2 regions of the Mesorhizobium sp. ISC25 genome follow, and region 2 is predicted to be linked to the other one. Evidence: predicted binding sites of a transcription regulator. Region 2 holds the regulator's gene; the other holds the start of a gene.
What was found. The regulator LexA, encoded in region 2, represses DNA repair genes until DNA is damaged. The targets are predictions, from matches to a motif close to TGTTCNNNNTGTGTTCNG.

Region 1 (3,421 bases), 2.3 Mb from region 2:
CGTGCCATCCGAACCCAGCGCGATGTCGCCATTGGCCGAGGCGCCGAAGCGCTCGGCCCGCGCCTCGAACTCGGCGGCAAGCGCCTTCTGCGCCGCTGCCCGCACCGCCTTGGCGTCCTCGCCGCCGGCGCTCTGGTCGGCGGTGAAGCGGAAACCCTGCAACTCGCCGACATGGTGGCCCTCGACGAGGACGGTTCCGGTTGGGCTGATTTCGGCTTCAGGCATCGTGTTTTCTCTAAGGCGCCGCATGAGGACGGAAGTCCTGCGGTCTACAAAACGTTTCGTCAACCGCTCATGCAGCGCATCCGACAATCTGTCTTCGATTTCGCGCGTCTTTTCCTGCCAGTGTGCCCGATCGGCCAGCCAGCCGGGCCGGTTGGAAACGAAGGTCCATGTGCGGATCTGGGCAATCCTATGCGACAGCGTGTCGATGTCGCCTTCGGTGGTGTCGGCACGGCGCACCTGCTCGGCCATGTAGTTCTCGTCGACATGGCCGTGCCTGGCAAGGTCCATGTAGATGGAAGCAATCAAGTCGGCGTGCTGGGCCGGCGCGATCTTCCTGTAGTCGGGCAGCGCGCAGGCTTCCCACAGCAGCGCCACGCGCCTGGCATCGGTGGTGAGTGCCCGGATGTCCTCGTCGCGCGACAGATGTTCGAGCGCCTGCGCGTCCACGGCCGGCAGTGCGCGCGTCAGGCCCTCGACCGGGGCGTTGGTCTCGATCGAGCGCTTCAGCGCATCGAGGTTGGCGAAATCGAAATGCGCGGTACGCCACTGCAGCACCTTCACCGGATCGAAATCATGCGCCTCGATGTTCTTGACCAGTTCCTCATCCAGCGGATCGACCTGGCCGGTGACGCCGAAGGTGCCGTCGCGCAAATGCCGGCCGGCACGGCCGGCAATCTGGCCGAGCTCGGCCGCCGTCAGGTTGCGGTACTGGTAGCCGTCGAATTTACGGTTCTGGGCGAAGGCGACATGGTCGAGGTCGAGGTTGAGGCCCATGCCGATGGCGTCGGTGGCGACGAGATAGTCGACGTCGCCCGACTGGAACAGCGCCACCTGGGCGTTACGGGTGCGCGGGCTGAGTGCGCCGAGCACGACGGCGGCACCGCCCTGCTGGCGGCGGATCAGCTCGGCGATGGCATAGACCTCGTCGGCCGAGAAAGCGACGATCGCGGTGCGCCGCGGCAGGCGGGTCAGCTTCTTCGAGCCGGCATAGGCAAGATGCGATAGCCGCGGCCGGGTCACCACCGACACGCCCCGCAGCAGGCGCTGCAGGATGCCGTGCATGGTGGCCGCGCCCAGCAGCAGCGTCTCCTGGCGACCGCGCAGATGCAGGATGCGATCGGTGAAGATGTGGCCGCGTTCGAGATCGCCGGCAAGCTGGACCTCGTCGATGGCCACGAAGGCGGCGTCGGTCTCGCGCGGCATCGCTTCCACGGTGCAGACCGAGTATTTCGCGCCCGCCGGCTGGATCTTTTCCTCGCCGGTGATGAGCGCAACCTTGTGGGCGCCGACCTTCTCGCAGACCCGCGTATAGACCTCGCGGGCAAGCAGCCTGAGCGGCAGGCCGATGACGCCGCTTTCATGCGCCACCATGCGTTCGATGGCGAGATGGGTCTTGCCGGTGTTGGTCGGGCCGAGCACGGCCGTCACGTCTCGACCCGACAGGATCAGCGGTTCAGTGTGTTTCGGATGGATGTTCATCGGCCTGGAAATAAGGCTCTCTGCCTCGCATTGTCGGGAGCGCGCCCATATTGGCCGCGTATGACAGGCGACACATAGGGATTTCGGGCGCGAAGCGAAAGCGGAATGTGCCGAGGGCGGGCCGATTGGTCCTTCAAAGCCAGAAAATCTGTTCCCGATTAACAGTTGGAACGAGTCTGGAACGAATCAGCGACGAATCACTGACTCGCGCTGATTCAGGGTTTGTTCACGGCTACATCTGGGTTTTCTGCCGGCGAATCTCACCACATGCTGAATCACGGAAACTGGCCCGATTCATGCAGGCGGCATCCAAGCCAGCACCGCGGTTAACCTTTGCCGGTGATGATCGTGGCCGGCCAATCCGCTTCGCACAACGTTATGAAATTATTGATGTTTCCTAACGCGCTTTAATCATTTCGAGGGTGTTTTCAGCTCTCGCCGTTAACGTTCCGCTCAAAGCCGGAACGAATCGGCGACGAATCAGAGATAGTCGAAGTTTCTTGGTTTGTTCACCGCAACATGTTGTGTTGTGAACAGCTTTTCCACCGAGAATCCACACGCTGCCGGGCAGTCTTTGCACAGGTTGCGCAGCGGCCGTTAACCTTTGTGTACTGGTTCGGCACACGCGGCGTCATGGCCATCGGGTCGACGCAGTTGCTGCATGAGGCTCACACTCGGCCAACCACGCTGAACGGCTTGTTCAAGATACGTCCTCTCCGACGGCATAACGCTGCAATGTGAGGCCGACGTTCTGGATGATTTCGTCATGGGACAGGGCGACGACCGGCGGAAGCCGCAGCAGGTACCGGCACATCGCCAGTCCCAGCAACTGGCTGGAAATGAGCCCGGCCCGCCGGCCCGCATCGGCGGGATCAGCGACCGCCGCAACCAGTGGCCTCACCTGGTTGGCAAATACATCGCGCAACTTTTCGGCGGCAAATTCGTTCGACGTCGCCGAACGCAGCAGAATTACCATGCCGGTACCGTTGGCCGGATCTTCCCAGATTTCGAGAAATCGCCTGATCAGTGTCTTGCCGATGTCGGTTCGGTCGATCACCCGTAGTGCGGGCAATTTCAGATCGACGACGGCCGCCCTGGCGAACAACTCGTCCTTGCTGCGGAAATAGCGGATCACCATGGCCGGATCGATCGAAGCATGGGCCGCGACGTCACGGATCGAGGCGCCGTCATAGCCGCGTTCGGCGAACAGGAGCCTCGCGGCCTCAAGTATCTGAGCCCGGGTGCGGTCCGACTTGCTGGGTTTCTTCGACTGATTCTCGGTCATGAAAATGCATATGCCAACGGTCGTTGACAAATGCAATGGCTTCGGCTAAAAGTCAACATATGTTGACAAATGGAGAGAGAAAATGTTGCCCGATACAACGGAAGTCCTGATTATTGGCGCCGGCCCGACCGGCTTGGCGCTGTCCATCGTGCTGCACCAGGCCGGGGTCGACCATGTTCTGATCGACAGGCTTGGGGAGGGCCTTCAGACCTCGCGGGCTGGCGTCATCCACGCTCAGACGCTGAAAGCGCTGGAGCCGCTGGGCGTCACGCAGCGGCTGAGCGAACTTGCCCTGAAGCTGCGGAATTTCGCCATCCGCGACCGCAACCGGGCACTGCTCACGCTCGATTTCGGAAAGCTTCCGTCGAGGCATCCCTATCTGATGATGCTGCCTCAGAATCTCACCGAGCAGGTGTTCGCCGAGCGGATTGC
Region 2 (3,421 bases):
ACACCCTGCGCCCTCCCCTGGCAATATGGCCTTGCAACGTAGCCGTAAGCATCGCGCGGCGCGTCGTCGCCAGCCTCACGGCTCCAGCTCTCGCATCAATCTCAAGTGACAGCCGCCTTGATGGCGAAGCGCGCATCCTTCCACGCACCGGTGCGCAGGATGTCCTCAAGCACTTCGACGGCCTGCCAGACATCGGCATAGCCGACATAGAGCGGGGTGAAGCCGAAGCGCATGGTCGATGGCGTGCGAAAATCGCCGATCACGCCACGTTCGATCAGCGCGCGCATGATCTGGTAGCCATGCTCATGCATGAATGAAATCTGGCTGCCGCGTTTTTCCCCGTCGCGCGTGCTTTCGAGCGTGAGCCCGTAAGTGCCGCACTTTGCCTCGACAAGCTCGATGAACAGATCGGCCAGCGCGATGCTCTTCTTGCGCACCGCCGTCATGTCGATATCGTTCCAGATGTCGAGCGCGCCCTTCAGCGTGCGCATCGACAGGATCGGCTGGGTGCCGCACAGAAACCGGCGGATGCCGGTGCCGGCCGCATAGCCTGGCTCGAAGGCGAAGGGCCGTGCATGGCCCCACCAGCCGGTGAGCGGCTGCTGGATGTCGGCAAGATGCCGCTCAGCCGCATAGATGAAGGCAGGCGCGCCCGGTCCGCCATTCAGATATTTGTAAGTGCAGCCAACGGCAAAATCGGCCTTTGCCTTGTCGAGCTCGACTGGCATCGCACCGGCGGTGTGGCAGAGATCCCAGACGATCATCGCCCCGGCTTCCTGGGCCCTGCGCGTCAGCGCCGGCATGTCGCGCAGTTCGCCCGACTTGTAGTTGACGTGGTTGACCAACACCACGGCGGTGCGTTCGTCGATCAGCTCCTCGATGCTCGGCGCGTCGACCCCCGAGAGGCGCAGCAGCGTATCTTTTCGCGTCGAAACCACACCCTCAGCCATGTAGAGGTCCGTCGGAAAACTATCGCCCTCGGCGACGATGACCTGCCGCTCCGGCCGCATAGCCATGGCGGCGTGCAGCAGCTTGTAGATGTTGACCGACGTCGTGTCGCAGACCACCGTCTGGCCGATCGCGGCACCGATCAGGCGCCCGAGCTGGTCGCCAAGTTCAAGCGGCATGTTGAACCAGCCGGCCGTGTTCCATGCGCGGATGAGATCATGCGACCATTCCTCGGTCGCGGCCTTGTACAGTTCATCGAAAGCGGCACGTGAAGCAGCTCCTAGCGAATTGCCGTCGAGATAGATCACTCCTTGCGGCAACACAAAACGGTCGCGCATCGCGCGCAGCGGATCTGCGCCATCCATCGCCTTTATGGCCGCGAGATCGGGAATTCCTGTCATGATTTGCCTGCTCCCCCAAAGATCCAACGCAACGCCGGACACGCATCGACTGTTCTTCCATTACCAGGTAGCGCGCAGCAAGGCTCCACCAGCGAGAAGCAGCCTGACCAGGCGGTGGAAACCAGGAGTTTAACCCGAGGTTGGCGTTTTGAGTTCGTTTCGTTCACGGTGCATTGACCAAACCATACAGTCGATACGGGTTCACTTCCGTGCCTTTTGCCGACCGACGGCCGATGCCAGTGGCGCATTCTAGGAAGCCAGAAGGGCGCAAACGACAGCAGAATCAAGGCGATGAGGCTCGCGGCGGGTGAAAATGCGGTACCCCGGTAGGGGACGTCGTTTGTTTCCCGAGCCTTAACGCATTCATTAAACTTTAAACAGTTGCGGAACACAACTGGAACAGATAGTGTTTGTTCTGGGTTTGTTTTTCTGATTCTGTTGGGGGTCGCTATGCTGACACGCAAACAACACGAACTGCTTATGTTCATCCACGAAAGGTTGAAGGAAAGCGGTATTCCGCCCTCCTTCGACGAGATGAAGGAAGCGCTCGACCTGGCTTCCAAATCGGGAATCCATCGGCTGATAACGGCGCTGGAGGAACGCGGCTTCATTCGCCGTTTGCCCAACCGGGCCCGTGCGCTGGAGGTGCTGCGCCTGCCTGACTCGATCGCCCCCGGCCTCAATGCGGCACGCAAGTTCTCGCCGAGTGTCATCCAGGGCAGTCTTGGGCAAGGTGCCCCTCGGCAGGGCAAGCCGACATCGTCGCGCGTCCCTGCAGCCGGCAATGACGACGATGTCGTCGCCGCCGTTTCGATCCCGGTGATGGGCCGCATCGCCGCCGGTGTGCCGATCGATGCCATCCAGCACCAGACGCATTCGATTTCGGTGCCGCCGGATATGATCATGGGCGGCGAGCATTATGCGCTCGAGGTCAAAGGCGATTCGATGATCGAGGCTGGCATTTTCGACGGCGACACGGTGATCATCCGCAATGCGGATACGGCGAGCCCCGGTGAGATCGTGGTGGCACTGGTCGACGAGGAGGAAGCGACGCTGAAGCGGTTCCGCCGCAAGGGCGCTTCGATCGCCCTGGAAGCCGCCAATCCGGCCTACGAGACGCGCATCTTCGGACCAGACCGGGTCAAAGTGCAAGGCAAGCTCGTCGGACTGATCCGCCGCTACTGAGCTCCGCCCTTGGCGCCGGCTTTGGGTTTGTCGGCCCTGCGGTATGGCGGCAGGCCTCGCGCCGCGCGTGAAAATTTCCGCTGCACGTGCCAGGGCCGGTATGATTTTTCGACGGCGAAACGGATTTCGGGGCGTGTTGCCGCTTGTGGATCGAAATAGATGGCCGCACTTCCCGCGCGCGCCAGTTGCCGTTTGGTGACGACGAGGACCAGCCGGTCGTAGTAGCAGGGATTATGGGCGGTGGCGTCGTCGATGACGATCAAGCTGGCAAAGGCGCAGGCTGGCCGTGCAGTATCGCGGTCCTTGGCTTGCGCGATGATCGCGCCGGATGGATGCCTGGCAAGGCAGAGGCCGTCCGTGCAAATGAACGGCATGCCCGGCGGTAGGTCGGCCGGATCGGCAATGTCGAATTGCGGATCGTTCTTTCCAGGTGTTTCCGGCGCGACGATAGCCTCTGATGTGAGCGCGCGTTTCCAGTTGTCGATGGTGAACTCATTCGGGTGTGCCCGGTTGACCGCGAGTTCACCGCTGCCGATCGGCAGCGCGACCAGCCGTGCGTCCTCCGAGATCAATACGTCGGGTACGCGCGTCTGGGTCGTCGTCAGCAAGCCGGCGAGCGCGAAAGGAAGTGCCGCGAGCCGCAACCAGGTCGTCGCCATGCTGGCAATGACGAGGGCGATCGTCACCAAAAGGACAGATCTCAGCGAAATCAGCCCGACCGCATCGATCGGCGAGCGCTCGGAGATCCACCCGGACAGGGCGATCATCGCCGTCAGCCCCTTGCCCATCACGTAGAGGAAAGGCCCATCCGCGCCGAACGGCATCGCCAGCGCACTGAGGACGGCGAAGGGCATGACGACCAGTGAGACGATAGGCATGATGGCCAG

Region 1: a site for LexA is predicted at 1,871-1,888, ahead of RQ479_RS26055 (helicase-related protein). Genes of this name have one in related genera too.

The regions. Positions count from the first base shown of each region.
Region 1 covers NZ_CP135441.1:5,320,771-5,324,191, forward strand. Annotated here, with positions in the region: gene RQ479_RS26055 (helicase-related protein) at 1-1,704, opposite strand, end outside; gene RQ479_RS26060 (TetR/AcrR family transcriptional regulator) at 2,405-2,989, opposite strand; gene RQ479_RS26065 (FAD-dependent monooxygenase) at 3,072-3,421, shown strand, end outside.
Region 2 covers NZ_CP135441.1:1,141,327-1,144,747, reverse strand. Annotated here, with positions in the region: gene RQ479_RS05615 (alpha/beta hydrolase) at 1-4, opposite strand, end outside; gene kynU (kynureninase) at 102-1,349, opposite strand; gene lexA (transcriptional repressor LexA) at 1,800-2,534, shown strand; gene RQ479_RS05600 (ComEC/Rec2 family competence protein) at 2,528-3,421, opposite strand, start outside.